4 regions of the Rossellomorea sp. YZS02 genome follow, and region 3 is predicted to be linked to each of the others. Evidence: predicted binding sites of a transcription regulator. Region 3 holds the regulator's gene; each other region holds the start of a gene.
The links. Region 3 encodes Rex, which represses fermentation and respiration genes when NADH is low (regulators of the CRP and FNR family bind a similar motif). Its sites were predicted from a motif close to TTGTGAAATATTTCACAA; they were not measured.
Positions count from the first base shown of each region.

Region 1: a site for Rex is predicted at 956-973, ahead of SLH55_RS10305 (cytochrome c oxidase subunit II). Genes of this name have one in related genera too.
Region 2: a site for Rex is predicted at 2,597-2,614, ahead of qoxA (cytochrome aa3 quinol oxidase subunit II). Genes of this name have one in related genera too.
Region 4: a site for Rex is predicted at 3,662-3,679, ahead of SLH55_RS11355 (AtpZ/AtpI family protein). Genes of this name have one in related genera too.

Region 1 covers NZ_JAXBLY010000008.1:162,973-167,495, forward strand. Annotated here, with positions in the region: gene SLH55_RS10300 (SDR family NAD(P)-dependent oxidoreductase) at 1-667, opposite strand, end outside; gene SLH55_RS10305 (cytochrome c oxidase subunit II) at 1,256-1,732, shown strand; gene SLH55_RS10310 (b(o/a)3-type cytochrome-c oxidase subunit 1) at 1,733-3,379, shown strand; gene SLH55_RS10315 (GyrI-like domain-containing protein) at 3,455-3,922, opposite strand; gene SLH55_RS10320 (carboxypeptidase M32) at 3,945-4,523, opposite strand, start outside.
Region 2 covers NZ_JAXBLY010000011.1:116,564-121,086, reverse strand. Annotated here, with positions in the region: gene SLH55_RS12505 (heavy metal translocating P-type ATPase) at 1-7, shown strand, start outside; gene SLH55_RS12500 (glutaredoxin family protein) at 37-318, shown strand; gene SLH55_RS12495 (SHOCT domain-containing protein) at 563-802, shown strand; gene SLH55_RS12490 (multicopper oxidase family protein) at 874-2,400, shown strand; gene qoxA (cytochrome aa3 quinol oxidase subunit II) at 2,755-3,807, shown strand; gene qoxB (cytochrome aa3 quinol oxidase subunit I) at 3,824-4,523, shown strand, end outside.
Region 3 covers NZ_JAXBLY010000028.1:2,807-7,329, reverse strand. Annotated here, with positions in the region: gene SLH55_RS21270 (CPBP family intramembrane glutamic endopeptidase) at 1-87, shown strand, start outside; gene SLH55_RS21265 (YdiK family protein) at 84-293, shown strand; gene tatC (twin-arginine translocase subunit TatC) at 309-1,082, opposite strand; gene SLH55_RS21255 (twin-arginine translocase TatA/TatE family subunit) at 1,098-1,268, opposite strand; gene SLH55_RS21250 (redox-sensing transcriptional repressor Rex) at 1,323-2,000, opposite strand; gene SLH55_RS21245 (ABC-F family ATP-binding cassette domain-containing protein) at 2,191-4,131, shown strand; gene tsaD (tRNA (adenosine(37)-N6)-threonylcarbamoyltransferase complex transferase subunit TsaD) at 4,482-4,523, opposite strand, start outside.
Region 4 covers NZ_JAXBLY010000010.1:43,638-48,160, reverse strand. Annotated here, with positions in the region: gene atpA (F0F1 ATP synthase subunit alpha) at 1-648, opposite strand, end outside; gene SLH55_RS11380 (F0F1 ATP synthase subunit delta) at 676-1,212, opposite strand; gene atpF (F0F1 ATP synthase subunit B) at 1,209-1,733, opposite strand; gene atpE (F0F1 ATP synthase subunit C) at 1,878-2,090, opposite strand; gene atpB (F0F1 ATP synthase subunit A) at 2,168-2,881, opposite strand; gene SLH55_RS11360 (ATP synthase subunit I) at 2,904-3,278, opposite strand; gene SLH55_RS11355 (AtpZ/AtpI family protein) at 3,285-3,506, opposite strand; gene wecB (non-hydrolyzing UDP-N-acetylglucosamine 2-epimerase) at 4,029-4,523, opposite strand, start outside.

The sequences.
Region 1 (4,523 bases), on a different contig from region 3:
CCAGTTCACCTATCCTTTTTAATGGAGTAACGCTCAATATATCGCTGACATACTCTTCATTTTGAAGCAATTCCTCGGTTAACGGCGTTTTGAAATACCATGGACCGATGCTATTCACATGAATATTGTATTTTCCCCATTCCATTGCCAATACCTTAGTCATTTGAATCATGGCAGCTTTCGTGGAAGCATAAACGACCCCGGTCCTGAGGGCAACATGACCAGCAACAGAAGCAATATTAATGATTTTCCCACGGTTCCTTTCTTTCATGTGTTTCCCCACATCCTGGCTCATCATAAAAGCGGATTTAAGATTCGTATCCATGATCTTCTGCCATTCTTCATCGGTAACCTCCAAGGCAGTCGACCGGATATTCATCCCGGCATTATTGATTAAAATATCAATGCACATGCCGTTTTCTTCTATGTAGGATATAACATTTTGAATGTCTTCACGGGATGTTACATCTGTCGGGAGGATATAAGCCTTTCTCCCCAGTTCCTCGATGACTCCTGCCGTCTCTTCTAAATCGCGCCTGGTTCTTGATAAGAGGACAACATCACAACCAGCTTCTGCCAACCCAATACTGAGGGCTCGTCCGATTCCGCGGCCTGCCCCTGTGACAACAGCCAATTTGTTTTTTAAAGAAAATGAAGGTAAATACATTTCTCCCCACCACCGTATCTATAAATTAAATCTTCTTAATATTAACACAGATACGGTCTCTCCCAAAGGTAAACCTCTCATTGATGACCTTTCTTGCCTTGGTGATAATGAACCTGGATATAAATCTCTGCTTCGACAGGCAGTCTGCATTGAGGACAAATCGTTTTATCAGAAAAAATTTGGCAGCACTGTTTACAATAAAATTTTTGCACCTGATCTTCTCCTTCCCTTTCCATTCCTACACTCTATGCAAGAAAGATTGGTAAATGAACGCTATAAAAAGCCCAAATTTGAATCGCTTCACAATTTCTTCACAAACTTACTCACCATGTGTGACTTTTATCACAGATTTTAGTCCATGTCCCCACTTATGATAAAAGTATCAAAGCAATCGTCCATTGACGGGAAGGAATGAGGGGAATGGGAAAACCGGAATTACGTCAAAAATCAGTGATGAAAGTGAAGGAATCCGATACATTAAAAGGTACCTTTACCTCCGTATTATTTTTAGGCGGTTTTTTAGTCCTTACATGGATTGGGGTATTCATATTATTTCTGAATCGTTTTTAATTTGAAGGAGTGGTCTACATGCATATGCATCGGTATGAGAAATGGTGGTTAACGTTAGGAACAGGGTCTCTTATATTATTTTTAATCATATTGGGAATCAGTGCTTTTCATCAAGGTCATCAGCCTCCAAGTGCGAAGGCATACGTCAACCCGGAGCAAGTGGACAAAATCGCACCATTTAATAAGCCTGGATTAAAAAAGGTGGAAGGAAAGTCTTGGGATTATGAGTTGGTGTTTGTTGCATCGGCTTTTAACTATACTCCAGGGGAGATTGATATCCCAAAGGGGTCAACACTGAAGATTACTGCCACAACCAAAGACGTTATTCATGGGTTTGAAGTGGCAGGAACGAATATCAATATGATGCTTGAGCCGGGATTTGTCAGTGAATACACGACAACCCTTGATAAGGCCGGAGAATACCTCATTGTATGTAATGAATATTGCGGAGTTGGGCATCACACGATGAAATCTATGATAAAGGTGGTGGACTAAATGAATCCTTTGATGAGAATCGATAAAAAAGATGCAACACTCGCCATGGCCCATATCTATGTTGGATTCTTCGCCCTGGCACTAGGGGGATTGGCAGGGTTATTGCAGGTTTTAGTACGTTCAGGCCGTTTCACTTTACCCGCTGGAATCGGATATTATCAAGTATTGACGGTTCACGGGGTATTACTCGGATTAGTACTTACGACATTCTTTATCCTGGGATTCCAGCATGCGGCCATTTCCCGAACGTCAGGTACCTATTCCAAGAAATCCCTTATGATGGGGTGGGCAGGATTCTGGATCATGCTCCTTGGCACGATCATGGCTGCCGTTATGATTCTATTAAATGAAGCCACGGTACTCTATACATTTTATGCTCCTCTGCAGGCACATTGGATTTTCTACTTAGGATTGACATTCGTGGTTGTTGGAAGTTGGTTTGGCGGTGCAGGGATGATCATGAAATACATGAGCTGGAGGAAGGAACATCCCGGACAGCCGAGCCCATTATTAACCTTCATGGCTGTTATCAACACCGTCTTATGGATCGTTGCCACCATTGGTGTAGCAGGAACTGTTTTATTCCAGCTTCTCCCCTGGTCCCTTGGTTTGGTGGACAGGGTCGACGTTCTTGTCAGTCGCACGTTATTCTGGTACTTCGGTCATCCACTCGTGTATTTTTGGTTGTTGCCTGCTTATATGGCCTGGTACGTGATCATCCCAAAAATCATAGGGGGGAAAATCTTTTCCGATTCATTGGCACGCCTATCTTTTATCCTGTTCCTTCTGTTCTCTATTCCCGTCGGTTTCCATCACCAATTGGTAGAACCTGGAATAGATGCGTATTGGAAGTTCCTGCAGGTAGTCCTGACGTTCATGGTTGTGATTCCTTCCCTGATGACGGCATTCTCGCTGTTTGCAACCTTTGAAATGTACGGACGTTCCAAAGGGGCTAAGGGATTATTCGGGTGGTTCAAGAAGCTTCCATGGTCTGATGCACGGTTTACTGTACCATTTATCGGGATGGTCGCTTTCATCCCTGCAGGAGCTGGCGGCTTGATCAATGCATCTAACCAAATGAATCAGGTTGTTCATAATACAATATGGGTGACCGGTCATTTCCATTTAACACTTGCCACGTCTGTCGTTTTAACGTTCTTTGGTATCTCTTACTGGTTAGTACCTCATTTAACTGGACGTGTCTTGACGAAAGCGATGAACAAACTGGCCATCGTCCAAGCCATCGTCTGGGCGGTAGGGATGAGCATCATGTCTGGTGCCATGCATGCAGCTGGTTTACTGGGTGCCCCAAGAAGGTCTTCTTATTCCACCTATGGTGATGCATCACAGGCAATGGATTGGATCCCCTATCAAATCGCCCAGGGTGTTGGCGGGACCATCCTTTTCATGGGAATCATTCTCGTTCTATACATCTTCATCAACCTGGCATTCTTTGCACCGAGAGGAGAGGAAGAATTTCCTGTAGGCGAACAAGCAGAAGCAGCCGATAGAACCCCAATGGTCCTTGAAAACTGGAAAATTTGGTTAACCATCTTAGCGGCTCTCATTCTTGTTGCCTACTCTGCCCCATTCATCGACATGATCCAAAATGCACCGCCCGCATCTAAAGGGTACCGTATGTGGTAACAAGAAAAGCTCCAGGGGCTTGCGCTGGGGCGACAAGCATTATAAGAGGCTGCTTCAAATGAAGCAGCCTCTTTACTATTTCTGTTTAATAGGGACAAAGAGCTCTAATTTCCGTTCATCTTCCGTTTCGTTGATTTCTCTATCCTGGGATAGATACTTCTCGACACTCAGTCTGGAGTAGTCCTTCTCAAACCCGTTTTCTTTAATCCAGTTAAAGATAGCAAAGTAGGCTTGCTCCACTTCCGTCGAAAGACCTCTATAAAGGGCGTGGGCATACTCTCCGGCAGGGAGTGACAGTTCAACCAGCCCCGGTGGAAGCTTCTCCACACGATCAACCTCCACGGTACAATAGTACGTAAAATCAGTCGCTCTGTCATGGAAAGGTGCATATATGCATTCATCTCCATTGATATGATGAATGGATGGGATCATCTGTTGAAATTTAGTGAATAGTCTTGGAATCTCGGAACCTCTTCCATATGGACCGGTCCAACCTATTCCAACAAGTAATTTATCCTCCAGTGATGCTACATTAATTTCCATGATTTTGCCTCCAATGTATTTGTTAATTCAAGGAATAAACCTTTGAATACTTCTCCGTCAGATAATCGGCCAAGTATTGGGCATTGAGCCCTTCCCCAGTCACTTCCCTGATAATTTCAAGCGGTTTTTTCATCTTGCCCCACTGGTGCACATTCGTCGTCAACCATTCTCTTACTGGTGTAAGGTTTCCTCGTTCCAACAGTTCTTCATAATGAGGAATATCCTTTAACATGGCACGCTTTAACTGTGCCGCATACATATATCCTAATGCGTATGACGGAAAGTAACCAAAGCTCCCCCCTGCCCAATGAACATCCTGCAGCACTCCTTCACCGTTATGTGAAGGACGTATACCTAAGTATTCTTCATATTTTTGATTCCAGATTTCAGGGAGATTTTCCACTTCGATCTCATCGTTAAATAATCCTTTTTCAATTTCATAGCGAATAATGATATGTAAAGCATATGTTAACTCATCTGCCTCGATCCGGATTAAAGAGGGCTTCGACTCATTGATCGCTCTGTAGAAATCACTTAATTCAACGGAATCAAATTGTCCTGTCGAGTATTCCTTCAGCAACGAATAATTCTGTTTCCAGAA
Region 2 (4,523 bases), on a different contig from region 3:
GATGTAGTTCTTTACAAAAAGGAGCTGATTGACAAGATGAGTAATAACCTGACATTAGAGCTTTACACCCGACCCACCTGTTCAGATTGTCAAGCGGCAAAAGAATATTTAAATGAACAGGAGATCGACTATGTTCATAAGAACGTAGGTGAAGAGGATAGGTATGAAAAAGAACTCAAAGAGATTGTGGGTTCAAGGATCGTGCCTTCCTTTGTCTTTTACGAGAAAAGTCTATTCGGGAAGAAAAAGCTTGTAAAGAATTTAATTGGATTTGAGAATAATAAAGAGGAAATTCAGCAGTTATTAGGGTTGAAATGACTTCAACCGTTCCATCATCTAAAACAAAGATGATGGAGAATCCAACCATATCAGATATGTCCTGTTGATTGACAGGGGGTATCTGATTTTTTTCTTTCTCCATTTTATTTGCACATTTACGGGGAAATAGAAAGGTGATTCTGGTTATAAAAAAGGGGGAATCTTATCAATTTGAGAGAAAAGATTGTTTTTGTAGATACCTCATTGGGTATAAAGAGAGTATAAGTATAAAGGAGATGATTCTATGATGAACGGTGGAGGAATGGGCGCAGGTTTCTTTGGAACTGGCTTTCTTTTTATCATATTAATAGTAGCGATTGTTGGCATATTCATTTGGATGATGAGGGGGAAGAACCCGGGGCAGTCTAGTCATTCAACTCACCATCATAATCATCATTCATTAGGACTGCTGAAGGAGCGTTTGGCAAAAGGAGAAATCACGGAAGAAGAATATGAGCGGCTCAAACGGAAAATAGATGAATAAATGAATGGTATGAGATTTTTCCGGAACTTGGGTGTTAGAAAACTTCAAGTGAGAAAAAAGGGGAGACAGCTATGAATAGAAAGGTCATTGGCTCTATGCTCATTATCGGATTAGTGGGAATCGGAATCATCGTGTTCCTTCAATCACCTTGGTATAGAAGTGGAGATTTGAGTTTACCAAAGGAAGTGAAAGGTGGAGAAACGAGTATTCTGGAAGTGAGTGCGCAAGAAAAAAAGGATCATCCAGTTAAGAAATTCGTTCTGACTGCAGAGGAAAAACAGTGGAACATCAGTGAGGATAAAAAGGTATCTGCCTGGACCTATAATGGTACAGTGCCAGGAGAATCTCTCCGTGTCACAGAAGGTGATGTTGTACAAGTAAAGCTTGTGAACGAGTTGGACGTACCGGTGACAATTCACTGGCACGGGGTCCTTTTACCGAACAAAATGGATGGCATTCCAGGGTTGACCCAGGATGCCGTTCAACCTGGCGAAAGTTTTACGTATGAATTCGTCGCGAATGATGCAGGCACGTATTGGTACCATTCCCATCAACAAAGCTCTATACAGGTTGACAAAGGTTTATATGGATCACTCGTTGTCGAAGAAAAGGAAAAAGAGTATAAGATGGATGAAGTGTTCATCCTGGATGAGTGGTCAGTAGATCAAGAGAGAGAGGATATCTCCAATATGGGAGGTATGATGATGGGAGCGATGTCCGGAGACGGTGAAGCGGATACGAAACAAATGTACGATACCTTTACCGTGAACGGAAAAGCGGGAAGAGCGATCGAGCCGCTTACGATGGAAGCGGGTGAAAAAGCGAGATTGAGATTTGTTAATGCCGGATACCAGGAGCATCGCTTGGTTTTCCCGAAAGGGTCAATGAGAGTCATAGCAAATGATGCAGAACATGTGGTGTCTGAAGACCACGAATCCAATGTTCTTGAAATAGCCCCTGGAGAACGAATGGATGTGGAATTTACGAAGCCTGAAAAGGAAACGGTATTTATCGGTCAGGAACAGAGTGTAGAAAATGCGGAAGATATGATCATCCCGGTCGTTTCCGAGAGAAATCAAAATCGACATCAGGGCGCCACACTCGCTAAAGAAGCAGGTGTGGCGAAGGGGATTTCATATGGGAGCGAGAAGCCTATTTTCGGAGAAATTCCTGAACCGGATGTTACCTACGACATGGACCTAAGTATGGGGATGTCAATGGGAGAAGGCATGTCATTTCAAATTAACGATGAAACCTTTCCAGATACACCACCTATCCATGTAAAAGATGGGGACATCGTTAAGGTCACACTTAGAAATAATGGCAGGATGAATCATCCTATGCATTTGCATGGCCATCGCTTTCAAGTGAACTCGAAGAATGGAAGGGAATTTGAAAAGCCGATCGTCAAAGATTTAATTCATGTAAAACCCGGAGAGGAATATGTTATTTATTTTAAAGCGGATAATGTTGGAGAATGGTTATTTCATTGCCACGATAACAATCATGCCGCCAGGGGAATGGTGACGATCGTGGACTATGAAGGCGTCTACTCCCCGTTTGATTTAGGTGGTGAAAAAGAAAACCAACCGAACTGAAAATGGATGATAAGAGCGTGTTTTCATACTTCAGAGATAAAAGATGCTTACGATTAAAATTCTCCTGACATAATGATATGATTTCGAAATCTGTTCATATTTTATAAAAATATAGATGATAATATTCTAAATAATCAACCTATAAAACGCTCTCAATGTTATTCTCAGATAACTTTGAGAGTTATTTTTTTGTCCCTTGAGAAATTCTTTCCAACATTGTTACCGTTCTGTGAATAAAATGCGTCGAAATTTCGAAAATCTGTTTAAAAATGCAGTTATTAAGGGTACGTGTTTAGAGAATTTGATAGTATAGGTCTACGAGAGTAAATTCTACATAAAGGAAGGTGATTTCTTTTGTTTAATAAATTTAAACCGTATTTAATTGTTTTAATAAGTCTCATTTCGTTATTTTTCATCATTATATTCAGTACTGATAGCGAATTAATCATCCTCGATCCTAAAGGACCGGTCGGAGCCGTCCAAAAAGATCTGATTATGTTATCGATATACTATATGATTGCCATTATGGTTGTTGTTCTCGGTTTCTTTACGATCATCTTGTTCAAGTATCGAAGCAGTAAGAAGAATAGTGACTATAAGCCGGATATGCACGGAAGTACTTTCCTTGAGATTATTTGGACACTCATTCCCGTCCTGATCGTCATCGCATTATCCATTCCGAACACAAAAGCCCTTTATGAATTAAGAGACGCACCGGAAGCGACCTCTCATAAGGATCCAATCGTGATCCATGCGACGGCTGTCGATTGGAAATGGATCTTCAGCTATCCTGAAGAAGGAATCGAAACGGTCAACTATGTGAATGTTCCTGAAGATCACCCAATTCTATTCAAGGTAACAGCGGCAGATTCCATGGCTTCATTCTGGGTACCTCAAATCGGCGGTCAGATCTATGGAATGCCTGGTATGGTCAATGACTTATATCTGCAGGCTGATGAGCCGGGCACGTATGATGGAAGGAATTCAAACTTCACCGGTGAAGGAATGACGCACCAAACGTTTGATTTCGTTGCCATGAAACAAGACAAATATGAAGATTGGGTCGAAGATGCTCAATCGAACGAACCGAAATTGACGGAAGACACGTATGAAAAACTGATGCTTCCTGAAACGGTTGATAAGATGACATTCTCTTCCACTCACTTAGAGTTCGTCGATCATGGGAAGAACTCTGAATACGCCATGGCCATCCGTCAGAAATATGGCCTTGATACGACAGTTGGCGGCGCGGATAAAGACGCTATGAGTGTTCATGGGCAAATGCACATGGATGGTCATGGTGACATGGAAGATATGGAAGGTCACGAAGACATGGACCAGGATGATATGAAAAAAGATGAAGATAAAGAAGACGACCATGAAGATCATGGCAGTCACGAGCATTAAGAAAGGAGGACTTTAAATGTTTGATTTTATTAAGGATAATCTTATCCTCAACGATCCGTTGATCATAGGAGCCAACATTTCGATCGCTTTCACCGTAGTCGCAATCGTTGCAGTCCTCACCTACTTTAAAAAGTGGAAATGGCTGTGGAACGATTGGATCACAAGCGTTGATCATAAAAAAATCGGGATTATGTATATCCTGGCAGCACTTGTCATGCTCTTCCGCGGAGGGGTCGATGCCCTTTTGATGAGGGCACAATTGACGGTGCCGAATAACTCATTTTTGACATCTGAGCACTATAATGAAATCTTTACGACTCACGGTACAATCATGATCCTGTTCATGGCGATGCCGTTCTTACTTGGATTGATGAACGTGGTCGTTCCTTTGCAAATTGGTGCAAGGGACGTAGCATTCCCTTATTTGAATAACCTAAGCTTCTGGTCATTTATGTTCGGGGCAATCCTTTTCAATATTTCTTTCGTATTCGGTGGATCACCGAACGCAGGTTGGACGAACTACGCACCGCTTGCGATCGAAGGTAGTCCTGGACCGGGTATTAACTATTACCTCTTAGGTCTGCAAATATCGGGTATCGGTACGTTACTCACAGGGATCAACTTTGTCGTCACCATCATTAAGATGCGTGCACCAGGCATGACGCTTCTTCGCATGCCAATGTTTACATGGACAACGCTGATCACGGCATTCATCA
Region 3 (4,523 bases):
ATGCAATCTATCTATAAGGACGAAATCGAGAAAATGATGAACGAAGCTGAAAAAATACAAGGATTTATTGGAGGATTATTTCTATGAGGAGATCACCATTATTCTCAGGAGTGATCTATCTCCTTCTCGGTGTGCTCTTCACATACTTTGCTGTACAAAATGTACAGAATGATGAAGGTTGGGGATTTTTCACGTACATGCTCATCTTTCTTGCGACCCTGGACTTCGGTTCCGGGCTACGGATGATCATGTTGCATTTCAAGATCAAAAAACAAATAAAGAACAAAAAATAAGGATTGATCATTTGATCAATCCTTATTTATATTCTCGAACTGTTCCATTTCAAGCTTCTGCTCCGCTTCCAGCACCTTTTTGTATCCGATCTTGGAGATCCATATACTGATTTCATATAGAAGCAGCAAAGGAACCGTCACCATCATATGGGATACGATATCAGGCGGTGTAATGAAGGCCGCAACGACCAACAGGATGAAGTAAGCGACTTTCCTCATTTGGGCCAGCAGCATCGGCGTGACAATTCCCAAACGGGTCAGGAATAGCATGATGACCGGTAGCTGAAACAAAAATCCAAATGGGATCGTAATTTGAAACAGGAAATGAAAGTATTCATTTATTCCTATGACTTGCTCGATATTCAGATTGGTTGATAACCCCATCATGAATTTCACGACGTACGGAAACAAAATAAAATATGAAAATGACAATCCACCTAAGAAAAGCAAAAGAGAAATCGGTATGTAGCTGAGCGTCACCTTTCTCTCTCTCTCATATAGACCCGGACTAATGAATGACCACACTTGGTATAAAATGATGGGTGATGTCATGATGATGGCAATGAACATGATCATTTCCATATAGATTTTGAGAGGGTCTGTGATCCGAAAGGCGTTCATGGTCAGCTCTTTCGCCTCATCGGCGTGCTGCAAATATCGAATTAACGGTTCCGCAAGAAAGAAACTCACGATAACCGCCAACAAGAAGAAAACGACTACAAACATGAGTCGTTTCTGCAATTCTCCTATATGTTCATAGACTGTCATGTCTCTTTGACTTTGACTCATGGCGTTCATCCTACCCTACTTAGCTTTTTTGCTGTTGTCGTCCTCATCATCTGCTAAGCCCTTTGTTGCATTCTTGAATTCGCGTAATGTATTCCCAGCCGCTTTTCCTAACTCGGGCAATTTCTTCGGTCCAAAGATCAGTAAAGCCACAACGGTTATTAGTACGATACTACCTGCACCTAACATAATGAGACACCTCCTCTTTTACCATTCTATCATAACGTAAATATGAAGAATTTTCTATTCTGTTATGATTCCATCTTGTGACATTTCCGTGTCATCCTCTGAGTAATGCTTCAAGAAATAAACGAGTGACTGAAGCTCGACAGCCAAGTCGATATGATGGACGCGGATATGATCCGGTACCGTCAATCTCGCAGGAGTGAAATTCAGGATCCCTTTAATATTAGAAGAAACCAATCGGTCTGTGATATTTTGAGCAGAAGATGCCGGCACCGTCAAGATCGCTACTTCAATATCATGCCCTACAAGCTTCTCTTCTAAATCATTTAAATGAAAAACAGGTACATCACTGATTTGCGTCCCGACCTTATTTTCATCCACTTCAAATGCCATCTCGATCTTCGTATTATTATTTTTGATGAAATTATAATGAAGAAACGCTGTACCCAGGTTCCCCACCCCGATCAGAACAACCTTCGTAAGGGCATCTTGATCTAACGTCTTTCGGAAAAAGGATAGTAGGTAATTGACATTATAGCCATATCCCTTCTTCCCCAATGCCCCAAAGTACGAAAAGTCTCTGCGGATGGTGGCAGAATCAACCTTCACCGCTTCACTTAATTCCTTTGATGACACCCTCTGCTTACCGGATGAGTACAGGTTCTTGATAAAACGATAGTATAACGGAAGGCGCTTGGCCGTTGCCTGTGGAATTTTCGTTGTATCCTGGTTCATATTGTATTCCCCCACATCTTTTCAAAACCTCTGATACCGCTTCCAAAATAGAAAGCACACAGTATTAATAAACTCTACTACTCATCATACACTATATTTTATCCTAAGTGTACGAAGATTAATAGGTGTTTTATTGCCGTTCCCCTCTCGAATACGGTACACTAGCACTATGAAATAGAGGTGAAACGTCATGATTCTTCTACAAGTGAATCAATTAACGAAAAACTTTGGTGCAGATAATATCCTATCAAATATTAAACTTGAAATACAGACAAGAGATCGCGTCGCCCTTGTTGGACGTAACGGAGCCGGGAAGTCGACGCTTCTAAAAATAATCGCAGGTCATCTTTCCTATGATGCGGGTGAGATTACAAAGCCAAAAGGTGTCTCCATCGGATACTTGGCACAGAACACTGGCTTGGAGTCGGATTTATCGATTTGGTCCGAAATGTTGACCGTCTTCGAAGAATTGCGCCGTCAGGAAACCCAATTACGAGCATTGGAGCAGCAGATGGCAGATCCATCTGTATATGAAGCCGAAGAAGTCTATCAACGGGTATTAAAAGAATATGATGAACTTCAGATCCGCTTCAAAGATTCAGGAGGTTATCAATATGAAGCCGATATCCGTTCCGTCCTTCACGGATTGAACTTTGCCGATTTCGATTATGAAACCAAGATATCCACTTTGAGCGGTGGTCAGAAAACCCGACTTGCTCTCGGTAAGCTTCTACTCACCAAGCCTGACATCCTCATCCTTGATGAACCGACCAACCACTTGGATATCGAAACATTATCATGGCTCGAGACCTATCTGCAAAGCTATGCAGGTGCGGTCCTGATCGTTTCCCATGATCGCTATTTCTTAGACAGCGTCGTCAATCAAGTATATGAGATTTCCCGGAACCGGAGCAAGAAATACCTGGGGAACTACAGCAGATACCTTGAACAAAAAGCAGAAGACTACGAAAAAGATCTGAAAATGTTCGAGCGCCAGCAGCAGGAAGTCGCAAAGCTTGAAGACTTCATCCAACGGAATATTGCACGGGCCTCCACCACAAAGATGGCACAGAGCCGCCGGAAGAAATTAGAGCGCATGGATATGATGGACCGTCCCCTCGGGGATGAGAAATCCGCCAACTTCGCGTTTCAGATCGACCGCCCAAGCGGAAATGATGTTCTCCACGTCCAGGATCTTACCATCGGATATGGGGAGAGTGAGACCATTTCCTCCCATATTGACTTTTCTGTCAAAAAAGGGGACAGCATCGCACTCGTCGGCCCGAACGGAGTCGGCAAATCGACACTGTTAAAAACATTGGTGAATAAGCTTCAGCCTTTGGACGGTGCATTTAAATTCGGATCCAATGTGTCCATCAGTTACTACGACCAGGAACAAGCCGAACTCTCATCCAACAAGACGGTCTTGAATGAACTGTGGGACGAATACCCGATGAAGATGGAGAAAGAGATCCGTACGGTACTCGGCAACTTCCTCTTCTCCGGGGAAGATGTCCTGAAGCCCGTATCGACATTAAGCGGTGGAGAAAAAGCCCGTTTAGCCCTCTCCAAGCTAATGATGGAAAAAGGGAACGTCCTTATACTCGATGAACCGACTAACCATCTGGATTTAGACAGTAAGGAAGTGCTGGAGAATGCCCTGATCGACTATCCAGGGACCATCCTCTTCGTTTCCCATGACCGTTATTTCATCAACCGCATTGCCACCAAGGTCGTGGAATTATCCAAGCAGGGATCAACCGAATACCTTGGTGATTATGATTATTATGTCGAGAAGTTACAGCAACAGGAAGAGCTTGCAGCACTTGAAAGTTTGGAACAAGGTAAAACAGCTCTATCTCAAAGTACGACTCAAAAACAAACCCATAAGATTGATAAAGAAGCGAAAAAACTCGAACGTCAACGAAAGCGCAGAGTAGAGGAAATCGAAGACCTTATGGAAACCCTTGAAACAACCATACAGGAAAAAGAAGACCTTCTCTGTGATCCGGAAATCTTTCAAGATCACGAGAAAGTGCAGGACATCAATGAATCACTCACAAAAGCAAAAGAAGAACTGGATTCTTTACTAGAAGAATGGACAGAACTTGAAGAACTGCTAGGACAGTAATCCACAGGATTGGGGATAAGTACTACTCCCCAATCCTTTCTTATTCCACATAATTATCCACAACCAAAACACGTATGAACCGTTATTCATATCACTTTTCCACAATATCCACAAGAATAACCTTATTTATCCACAGCAAAAACCCAATAAATGGAAGTTTGTTCTACGGTTTTTTCACATGCTGTACACATTTTTTAATAAGTTACTAACAACTTATCCACAATCTGTTGATAAAACGTATGTTCGTTCACATTCATCGGAGATTCTGTAGATTACTCACACGATATCAACAGACGTGGATATCCGAAACGAAAAAAAGCTTGAACGAAATCTTCGCTCAAGCCTTACCTTTAAAAACTCTCGATATCAAGTCCAGGGTGAGCATTCATATC
Region 4 (4,523 bases), on a different contig from region 3:
ACCGTGCTTACGTAGGGTTTCAACCGCGTTACGTACTGTTGACTCTTTTTGACCAATGGCAACGTAGATACATACCATGTCCTGGTCTTTTTGGTTAAGGATCGCATCGATGGCAACAGATGTTTTACCTGTTTGACGGTCACCGATGATCAATTCACGTTGTCCACGACCTATTGGAACTAACGCATCGATCGCTTTGATACCCGTTTGAAGTGGCTCGTGTACGGATTTACGATCCATAACACCAGGTGCTCCACTTTCAATCGGACGTGTTTTCGTTGTTGCAATTGGACCTAATCCATCAACTGGTTGTCCAAGTGAGTTTACTACACGACCAACTAGTTCTTGTCCTACTGGTACTTCCATGATACGTCCAGTACGACGAACCTCATCGCCTTCACGAATGTCAGTATATGGTCCGAGAATGATGATACCAACGTTGTTTTCTTCTAAGTTCTGTGCCATACCCATGACACCGTTAGAAAATTCAACAAGCTCTCCAGCCATGACATTGTCGAGGCCATGAGCACGAGCGATACCGTCACCGATTTGGATAACTGTACCTACATCGCTTACTTTCATCTCAGACTGATAGTTTTCAATTTGCTTTTTTATCAGCGCGCTGATTTCTTCCGCCTTGATGCTCATGAATTTCACCCCTCATTTATACGAAAGTTAACGAATTAGTTCACGCTCAAGACGAGTCAATTTACCTTGCAGGCTTCCATCATAGATGCGTGTCCCGATCTGGACCTTGATGCCACCCAGTAAATTTTCGTCTGTCACATTGGTAATTCTTAATGATTGTTTTCCGACTTTTTTTGCAAAAGAAGACGACAATGCTGTTTGCTCATCTTCCGTTAACGGACGTACAGAGTACACTGTCGCATCTGCAATTCCGCGTGCTTCGTTTGTCAATTCAATGAATGCCTCAACCATTCCTGTGATTTCGCCCGTACGGTGACGGTCCGTCATCAGCATCAATGTATTCAAGACATACGGGGAAGCTGTAGAAAATGCTTCCTGAATCAATGACTTCTTCTTATCTAACGTAAGCTTAGGATTTTCAAAGAGAACCGTTAATTCGGCATTCTCAAGGAAAACCGCTCTCACTGTACGAAGCTCTTCTTCGATTCCTTCAAGCTGATTATGTTCTTGGGCAATCTCGAAAAGAGCTAACGCATAGCGCTTTGCAACTGTAGAGTAGCTCATCGCTCTTCCCCTACCTCTTGAATATAATCGTTAATTAACTTCTGTTGATCATCAGCTGAAAGTTCTTTCTCAATGACCTTAGAAGCAATAAGTACTGATAAAGATGCAACCTGTTTCTGGAGTGCAGCCACAGCTTGTTCTTTTTGTGTTTCGATTTCGCGCTTTGCAGATTCTTTCAATCTCTCTGCCTCTTGACGAGCAGTTGCGATGATCTCTTCACGTTGTTCAGAACCTTGTTTCTTAGAGTTTTCAATCATAGATTGTGCTTCAAGGCGAGCTTCTTTCAGAAGTTTCTTTTGCTCTTCTAAAATATTGTTAGCCTCAGTGCGGCTCTTTTCAGCTGCCGTGATTTCACCGGCGATGTGGTCTTCACGCTGTTGCATGATCCCCATTAATGGACCCCAGGCAAATTTCTTAAGAAGCGCCATTAGGATAAGGAACATGATCAGTTGGAAAACGATATCCCCAGTGTTCAGGCCAGCATGAGCTGCCTCACCGATAACGAATGCGTTAGTTAACATACTCGATTCACTCCCTTCAAGAATCGATTGGATCGTATTTTTTATAAATGAACCATTCTTGCAAAGAATCTATTCTCTAGTACATAGGAATGGCGAAGATAATCGTCAAGACGAACTTCGCCATTTAACATGTGTCAGTTTCTATTAGCTTCCTAGTGCGATGAAAGCGATAACTACACCGATGATTGGAAGTGCCTCAACTAGTGCGATACCGATGAACATTGTTGTTTGTAAAGTACCACGTAATTCCGGTTGACGTGCAATTCCTTCTACTGTACGACCTACGATAAGACCGTTACCAATACCTGCTCCTAGTGCTGCTAAACCAACTGCAATTGCTGCTGCGATAAGACTCATTCTAAAGTTCCTCCTTTAATGTATAAGAAAAATATTTTTTACATATATGTTTGTCCACCGTAATGAACAGGTATATATTAATGGTCGTGGCTTACTTTGTGAGCCATATAGACCATTGTTAACATACAGAAAATGAAAGCCTGGATCGATCCGACAAACACCGAGAATCCTTGCCAAGCAAGCATTGGTGCGATAGCCCCGATCGTTCCGCCGATACCACCGTTAACGGCAAGACCCGCAAGTAGTGCAAGCAGGATTTCACCGGCATAGATGTTACCGTAAAGACGAAGACCCAATGTAAGAGTGTTTGCAAACTCTTCAATGATTTTTAGCGGGAATAACCACCACATCGGCTTGAAGAAATCCTTCCCGTATTCGCCAAACCCCTTTAATCTGATTCCATAGAAATGGGACAGTACCACGACCATAACCGCAAGGGTCATCGTGATGGCAGGATCAGCTGTAGGTGATTTCCACCATAATTCACCGTCATATACGACAGAGAATGGCAGACCCAGCATATTGGAAACAAAAATATACATGATAATCGTGAGACCTAAGATATGGAAACGGCCACCCGTCTTCCAGTCCATGTTGCTCTTAATGATCCCTTTAACAAAGTCCATGACCCACTCGAAAAAGTTCTGCATACCGGTAGGCTTCAGGGCTAAGCGACGTGTAGATAAGAGGGCAATAATAAACACTATGGCCGTTGCGACCGTGATCATCAAAACGTTCGCAAGGTTAAAAGTCAAACCCAGAAAATCGGTTGTAGGTGCTCCATGATTCAAAATACTTCACCTCTCTTCCCCGCTATTTATTAGTTTTGAAACTGCTGAAAAAATAATCTATCATAATGACAATATAGGTCGTCATTAATCCAATAATAAGACTTAGGAGATGAAATGTTTCTGGAAATCGTGTGGCAATGATGACTCCAAGGGCGGCTGCGGCCATACGGGAAGTGGTTCCTAACGATCTCACTTTTTGCCCGGCTACCACTGCGTCCCCGAACTTCGAGACCCGCTTGGTCATGCCCCAGTGCATATAAAGACTTAATAATGTCCCTAAAATTAACCCTAAGAATACTGATTTGTGGGTGGTGAATCCCCAACCCAGGACGTAAATAGATAGCACATAAAATATGTATTTCCGCTGTCTATTAAACATTTGATGGAGTTCCGGCATATCTTATTATTCTCCTAAGAAGAAATGTCGTACAGTTCGAAGCATCGCATAAATTCCTGCGGCGAGACCGAGGAGTAATCCGATGATTAAAAAGAGTGGTGCTGAATCAACCTGCTGATCGATCCATCTGCCAAGGAAAATCCCGACCAGGATAGACCCGACAAGCTGTGCCAAAATGGCCGAATAAATCGCCATCGCTTTATATGGGCTTTCGTTTTTTTGACCCATTTCAACCTCTCCCATTCAAACGAAATTTGAACATGAGGCAAGCATTTCAGACATGATGCAAAACCGATTGCATAAGGGTTTTCGCATTGTGAAAACCTTATCATTTTACATCCTTTGTAAGCATACAATAGGGCTTAATCTATGTCAATGCGTTCAAGTTAAAAAGTTCACAACCTATCCACGTGTTTCTATATTGTTCACATTTTCAACACATTTGGTAGAAACGCGTAGGCGGGTTGGTCTGGAGCGACAAGCATAAGATCAACTGGCTGGACTATGAAAATTTTGCCTCCATCCAGAGACAGAAAACTTCTATAGTACCGCTTCCCCACTTGCTCACTATAGTAACAATCTCAATAGATTCCCTACTTCACATGCCCCTCCATTATATAGAAGATTCCCTTATTGAGTAACCCTTGAATTTAATGTAAATACTTCCAACTGACTTCAAAATACTTTCGTTTTAAAGAATAAAGGTCCGTCCCTCAAAAAGTTGTATGAGGGACGGACCTTTAATAATTGTTATTCGTTCGGATCGAAGGATTTCGGACGTTCGTCCAGGTGACCGAACTGGTAGCGGATCGCTTGGGTAATCCGGTAGGAAGCCTGTCCATCTCCGTAAGGGTTTGTTGCTTTGGACATTTTAGCATGTGCTTCCGGATCTGTCAGAAGTTCTTTCGCAAGCTTGTAGATGTTTTCTTCTTCGTTTCCTGCTAGCTTCAATGTCCCGGCTTCAATTCCTTCAGGACGTTCCGTTGTATCCCGAAGGACAAGGACCGGAACACCTAATGAAGGTGCTTCTTCCTGAACACCGCCTGAGTCAGTTAGAATCAAGTGAGCTCGGGATGCGAAGTTATGGAAGTCGATTACATCCAATGGTTCAATCAGATGGATACGCTTATCGTCTCCAAGTACTTCATCCGCTACTTCACGAACGGCAGGATTCAAGTGCACCGGATAGACAACCTGGATATCATCATGCTCTTCCACTAATCGCTTAATGGCGCGGAACATGTT